One region of the Anaerostipes sp. CAG:276 genome, then DNA from elsewhere that is predicted to be linked to it. Evidence: riboswitches for the same ligand, from Rfam matches in the RefSeq annotation. Region 1 holds a riboswitch; the other holds the start of a gene.

Region 1 (3,422 bases):
GAATAAACGGATTCCCGTAAAACACATCACCATGTTATATTTATTGCATGTGGCAATGACATGGTCATCTCTGATGGAGCCTCCCGGCTCAGCCACATAAGAAACGCCGCTTTTGTGTGCCCTTTCGATATTATCGCCAAACGGGAAAAACGCATCTGATCCCAATGCCACACCCGTCATCTGATCCAGCCATTCACGCTTTTCTTCTCTCGTAAACACTTCCGGTTTTACTTTAAAGATATTTTCCCAAGCCCCGTCGGCTAAAACATCCATATAGTCGTCTCCGATATACAAGTCAATGGCATTGTCACGGTCCGCACGTCGGATACCGTCCACGAACTCAAGTCCCATGACTTTCGGAGCCTGGCGCAGATACCAGTTGTCCGCTTTCTGTCCTGCCAGACGGGTACAGTGGATTCTGGACTGCTGTCCCGCACCGATGCCGATGGCCTGTCCGCCCTTTGCGTAGCATACGGAATTAGACTGGGTATACTTTAATGTGATCATTGCAATCGCCAAGTCAATTTTAGCAAAGTCAGGCAGTTCTTTATTCTCTGTCACGATATCGTTAAAGAAATCCTTGTCAATGTTCAGTTCATTTCTGCCCTGCTCAAAAGTAACACCGAACACTTCCTTGCGCTCCACCGGAGCCGGCACATAATCCGGATCAATCTCGATCACGTTATAGTTTCCTTTTTTCTTTTCTTTTAAAATTTCAAGAGCGTCTGCGTCATATCCCGGTGCGATAACCCCGTCAGACACCTCTCTTTTTATAATTTTGGCTGTTGCCGCATCACACACATCGGAAAGTGAAATGAAATCTCCGAAGGAAGACATACGGTCAGCCCCCCTCGCCCTGGCATATGCATTGGCAAGAGGAGTAAATTCCATATCCATGTCATCTACCCAGTAAATCTTCTTTTCCACATCAGTCATCGGAAGCCCTACCGCAGCGCCTGCAGGAGAGACGTGCTTAAAGGAAGCTGCCGCCGGAAGCCCGGTCGCTTTTTTTAGTTCCTTCACCAGCTGCCATCCGTTTAATGCATCGAGAAAATTAATATATCCCGGTTTGCCGCTTAACACTTTGATCGGCAGTTCACCGTCTTCCATGTAAATTCTTGACGGCTTCTGATTCGGATTGCATCCGTATTTTAATTCTAATTCCTTCATGGTCTCCTCCTATCGATTCTTGTTCACGATCCTTGTTTCATATTCTCCTGTTTTGATATCAATGTAGCGCACAAACAGAGATACTTTGTTGTCTTCATTCAGGCTTTCCCACACACGGCTTGTAAACGCATTAATATCATCGTCTAAACCGATTAATTTAGGCTCTCCCTCAAAACTCGGAAGCGGATCTCCGTCCTGCATATAGGTATGAATGAAATGTCCCTCCCCGCTTACCGGATTCTCATAGGCAAATGTATACCGGTTACATGCATCCGGATTACCGTTATTGCTCTTTAAAATAGACATTGCATAGTTGTAGGTTCCGTTTTCCACATGCATAATGCCTGAAATACGCGGAGTATAATTCGGTGCATCCGGCTCAAACTCTCTCGTCCTCAATGCCTGTTCAAATGTCTGCTGTTTATCCATGAGCTCGTAGATCGTATCCGTCTGGTCTCCGTTGGTCACGATTGTTTTATTTCCTAATACCTTGACCGGAGCATAGATGATAAGGCTCGGATCACTCAGCTTTGACGGATCAAAAGCCTGTGTCCGGATACCTTTTCCGTCCTCAATAAACACACGGTTTCTGCTGTTTTCGCTTCTTCCCATGATAAAATATGCAGTCACTGCATAGGCCCCGTTTGGTGACTTCCCGATCACAATTCCTCTTCCAGGGTATGAATTCCCTTTTAACTCGTTTTCTAATGACAACATCTTCATTGTCCTGTATCCTCCTTTTGTATCTGTGTGCAGCTTCGCAGAGAGATTTTCATTCCATACGAAAGGTTCGCAGACCTTTTTTATGTAAAAATAAGCCGCCTGGGCACACTAAATAAAAGTTGCCCAGGCGGCCGGCATTTCTGCTGCCGTGCTCCCCGTGGTTTCTCCACTATCCGCCAGTCGCACAGCTTTCAAAATAAATATACACTATGATCTGTCATTTTTCAAGTCAAAATACTCAGTCCTGACAGTTTAAAACATTTGAATCATCAGTTCTGCCGCCGCAGTGTTGGTGACTGCCGGTACCTTGTGCACATCACAGACACGAAGCAGTGCAGACACGTCCGGCTCATGGGGCTGTGCAGTCAGTGGGTCCCGGAAAAAAACAACCAGTCCGATCTTTCCCTCTGCAATTCTGCCTCCCAGCTGCTGGTCTCCTCCATACGGTCCTGACAAATATTTCTTCACCGGAAGTCCTGTGGCTTCCTCTACCCGTTTTCCGGTTGTACCGGTTGCGACCAAGTCATATTTTGCTAATGTTTCTTTATGCTTCTTTGCAAATTCCACCATCTCGTCTTTTTTCTTGTCATGTGCGATCAATGCAATAATCATATCTTTATCCTCCTGATGTTTAATGACTGTAAGGCTAATCTACACTAAAGAAGCCACTTTTACAAGAGGAATATCTTTAGATCACCGCTTAAGAGATTTTACTTTAGAAAATTTACTGTAAATTTTCTTTTTCTTTACAGTCTGATACGATCTGACTTTAAAATAGTACCTTTTTTTCTTTTTTAACTTGCCTTTTGTGTAAGATGCTTTTTTTGCAGATACAGTTGCTATCCTTTTAAAACCGGAAGACTTTTTCCTGGACATGTAAATCTGATATTTAGACACGCCGGAAATTTTTGACCAGCTTATTTTAATCCCCTTTGATCCGCTCTTCTTCAGCTTCTTTATTTTATTCGTCTTTGGGATCACCGTAATTTTGCAGGAAGCCTTTTTTCCATTTCCTGTTCTTCCGGTGATAACCGCTGTCCCTACCTTTTTCGCCGTTACTTTGCCTGACGAACTGACCGATGCCACAGACGAACTGGAGCTGGACCACTTAACTGAAGGATAGGAGTTCTTAGGTTCTATGTAACTTTTCAGTGTATAGTAGGAACCTTTCTTCAGCGACAGGGACTTTTTATTCAGTTTGATATTTTTTGCAGGAATGCTGCTGATCAGGAAGTTTATATCCACATTTCCTCTGATGCCATTGACCGTTCCTTTGTTAGTACACTGCCACATAACATAGTTTCCGGAATAAGTACACAGATTGCTATATTGTGCAACCCATTTTGGATATTTTTGAAATGTCTTATTCGTCAGTTTCTTCTCAAACCAATTTTTATTTGCATATATTCCTACTTTGCTATAACCGTTTGCCTTTAATCTTCCGGCAAATGCCTCTGTAATCTGTGCCAATTTGGAATTTGAAAGCTTTAATAAAGAATCATCTTCCAAGTCGTAATAAACAGGATATG
Region 2 (3,422 bases), on a different contig from region 1:
CGGTCAGGTTCGGCTCCGGAGCTGTTCCCAAATTATACAGTGTATGGAGATAACGGAAGGAGGTCTTTGTCACAAGCGGTTTGCTGTTGATTCCGATACCGCCGATGGACTCTGTGATCCAGGTAGGATCTCCCCCGAATAATTCATCGTACTCCGGTGTCCTTAAATGTCTTACAAGGCGAAGCTTGATGATAAACTGGTCGATCAGTTCCTGGGCATCTTTCTCTGTCAGCACGCCGTTTTCCAGGTCACGCTGAATATAAATATCAAGGAAAGTGGAAGTACGTCCAAGGGATGTAGCCGCACCGTTGTTTTCTTTTACACCGGCAAGATAAGCCATATAGACCGCCTGGACCGCCTCTTTGGCATTGGATGCAGGTTTAGAGATGTCCACTCCGTAGGAAGCAGCCATTTCTTTGATTGCTCCTAAAGCACGGATCTGCTCGGAGACTTCCTCTCTTGCACGGATGCGCTCTTCGCTCATCGGTCCGTCTAAGGCATCCAGATCGCGTTTCTTTTCTTCCACGAGATAATCGATGCCGTAGAGGGCAGCACGGCGGTAGTCACCGATCACACGTCCTCGTCCATAGGCATCCGGAAGCCCTGTCAGAAGACCGGCTGTCCTTGCAAGCCTTGTGCGCTGCGGATAGGCATCAAAGACACCTTCGTTGTGTGTCTTGCGGTATTCATTGAAGTGACGGTCTATTTCCGGATTCAGTTTGTATCCGTACTGTTCCAGAGAAGAATGGGCCATTCTCTTGCCGCCGTATAAGTTTACGATGCGCTTTAAAGGAGCATCTGTCTGAAGACCTACAATGATTTCATTTTCTTTGTCGATATATCCGGGTGCAAAGTTAGTGATGCCGGAAATAATATTGGTCTCTACATCCAAAACACCACCTTTTTTTGTCTCTTCAGAAAGCAGTTCTTCGCATTTGTTCCACACTTTTTCTGTTTTTTCTGAAACACCTGCCAGGAAAGAGTCATCTCCTTCATATAATGTATAATTCTTCTGGATAAAGTCTCTTACGTTGGTTTCCTTTGTCCATTTTCCTTCTTTAAAGCCGTTCCATTCTTTTAACATTGTTTTCCTCCATATTGATCAAAATAGGTTTTCTGAAGTTGTTTGGTGCGTTCCTTGTCCATTGCCGGAACTCCTTTGAGCGGGTAAGAAAGATTCATTACCTCATATTTGTTGGTGCCGAGCAGATGATAGGGGAGAAGCTCTACCTTTTCTACGTTCGGTATGCGGTCTATGTATTCTTTTAGTTCCTGCATGTGCTCTTTGCTGTCTGTAAGTCCCGGAACTACGACATGGCGTATCCATAGTTTCGTGCCGTTTCGTTCCAATGCCTTTAGAAATTCGATGAACCGCTCCATTGGCCTTCCTGTCATAGACTCGTAAGCCGGCCCGGTTATTTCCTTGAGATCTAAAAGTACCAGATCTGTGTATGAAAGAATTTCATCGTAATCTCCCTGACCAAAGCCTGCGGTATCAATGCACGTATGGATGCCTTCCTGTTTACAGAGTTTCAGAGTCTTAAGCAAAAACTCTGGCTGCATCAGGGGCTCTCCGCCCGAAAAGGTCACTCCGCCGTTCTGTTTAAAGTAGGGCTTGAAGCGGGAAATCCTTTTCACCAGCGCCTCCGGAGTCATCTCTTCGCCGCCCTGAAACTCCCAGGTGTCAGGGTTATGGCAGAATTTACACCGAAGGGCACAGCCCTGGAAAAAAACTACGCTGCGGATGCCCGGGCCGTCGACTAATCCCATGGATTCCATGGAATGGATGTGTCCAACAATCATAGGAACCTCCTGTAAAAATGTTGATTGGCTGCCTGGGATACGAGTATCAGCGGCTCGTGGAAAGCCGTAGACTTTCCTAATGGAATAAAAAAAGCCGCACGTCCAGGCAGGGTGCCCAGACGGTCGGCTAAAAATTCGTTGTCATACTTCCTGTGGTAAACTCCACTTGTCCGTCAGTCATATGACTTATGACTTTAAAATACTATACATGGCACCGCAATGTCAACCCCGTAATTGAAATATTGTTTGTGAAATTTTTAGCCGGTTTCATCGTAACGTGAGGTTTCCTGCTTGTCTACCGGGTATGTGATAAAAGTTTTCATGTTTAAAATTCAGAAAATCCGGGCATGTTCATAGTATGAAGAAAAAATCAATCATCTGGATGTTTTTCCTTGCCGCCGCGGTAATCTTTTCTGTGGTATGGACAAAAGAGAAAGACGGCAGAGCGGATCAGAAAATAAAACAGGGAGTCGTGCGGTTCCACATACGGGCAAACAGTGACAGCAGGAAAGACCAGGCAGAAAAACTCCTGGTCAGGGACCAGGTAGTGGCATATCTGAAACCGTATATGGAACAGGCCAACACAAAAGAAGATGCAAAGAGAATTCTTAACAGCCGGAAAAAGGAGATTGCCAAAGTGGCAAAGTCCACGCTGCAAAAGAGGGGAAAGGATCTACCGGTCAAAGTCTATCTGACCAGAGAGAAGTTTCCCGAAAAGGACTATGGCAGCTATGTGTTTCCCGAGGGAACCTACGATGCGCTGAGAATCGATCTCGGAAATGCCAGTGGACATAACTGGTGGTGTGTCATGTTTCCGGACCTTTGCATTACGAAAGAAAGCGAAGCGGCAAAAGACAAAAAGACCAGAAAAAAACTGGAGCAGCAGGTAGGAAAAAAAGGAGTGGAGAAGCTGGAAAAGAAGAAAGAGAAGCTGCCCTGGTTTTTGAAATGGCTGGAGTAATCAGGTAATATTTACTAAAAATCAGACATAAAAATTAACTAATTTATTCGTTGAAATTTGTTGCAAAAGAAGGTATAATAAAGTTACAAAAGTTTTAAAAATTTATAACAATACAATTTATTTCCAACACGGCTGAGACGGGCAGAAAGTGAAGGAGATGGTATGGATGAAAAAGATTTCAAAGAGGCATACGGTCTGGGAGATCAATTATTTTTATAGGTCTCTGCTGCTCATAACAGCAGGGATTCTGATGATTTTGGTCTTCCTGCTGCTCCTCCGGTAACTGCAGACGATTACATATCAATAAAGAGGGAATTTTACAGGATAATTCTGTGAAATTCCCTCTTTCATTTTTCTTTGAACAAAGCAAAAGACATAAATTGTGCATCATCCGGGAACTATAAACAAATGGTGGAACAGACACAACTTTTATGCTGTCCAAAACGTCTAATGATTAAATGCAGATGTAAGGAGAACCTACGAATGAAGAGAAAAATAAGAAAAGACAAACTAAAAGAAATGAAGGACTTTTACCGTTCAGTCCTGCTGATTTCACTTGGCATTACTATGATCCTGATCTTCCAGGCAATGCTCATGTAGAAAAAAATAAAGACACGCCGCTAAAGCGTGTCTTACAGTATGTTTGGACTTTTTAATC

What was found. Region 1 has a riboswitch for ZMP and ZTP ahead of QVP35_RS14385 (IMP cyclohydrolase). Riboswitches for the same ligand answer to the same signal wherever they lie in the genome.
Region 2: another riboswitch for ZMP and ZTP. It lies ahead of pflA (pyruvate formate-lyase-activating protein); the one in region 1 lies ahead of QVP35_RS14385 (IMP cyclohydrolase).

What each region holds. Positions count from the first base shown of each region.
Region 1 covers NZ_FR889205.1:85,804-89,225, forward strand. The annotation lists gene QVP35_RS14380 (phosphoribosylaminoimidazolecarboxamide formyltransferase) at 1-1,170, opposite strand, end outside; gene QVP35_RS14385 (IMP cyclohydrolase) at 1,180-1,893, opposite strand; ZMP/ZTP riboswitch at 2,008-2,087, opposite strand; gene mgsA (methylglyoxal synthase) at 2,146-2,505, opposite strand; gene QVP35_RS14395 (GH25 family lysozyme) at 2,587-3,422, opposite strand, start outside.
Region 2 covers NZ_FR889179.1:80,605-84,026, reverse strand. The annotation lists gene pflB (formate C-acetyltransferase) at 1-1,084, opposite strand, end outside; gene pflA (pyruvate formate-lyase-activating protein) at 1,078-1,803, opposite strand; ZMP/ZTP riboswitch at 1,910-1,994, opposite strand; gene spoIIR (stage II sporulation protein R) at 2,162-2,764, shown strand; gene QVP35_RS04375 (class I SAM-dependent methyltransferase) at 3,417-3,422, opposite strand, start outside.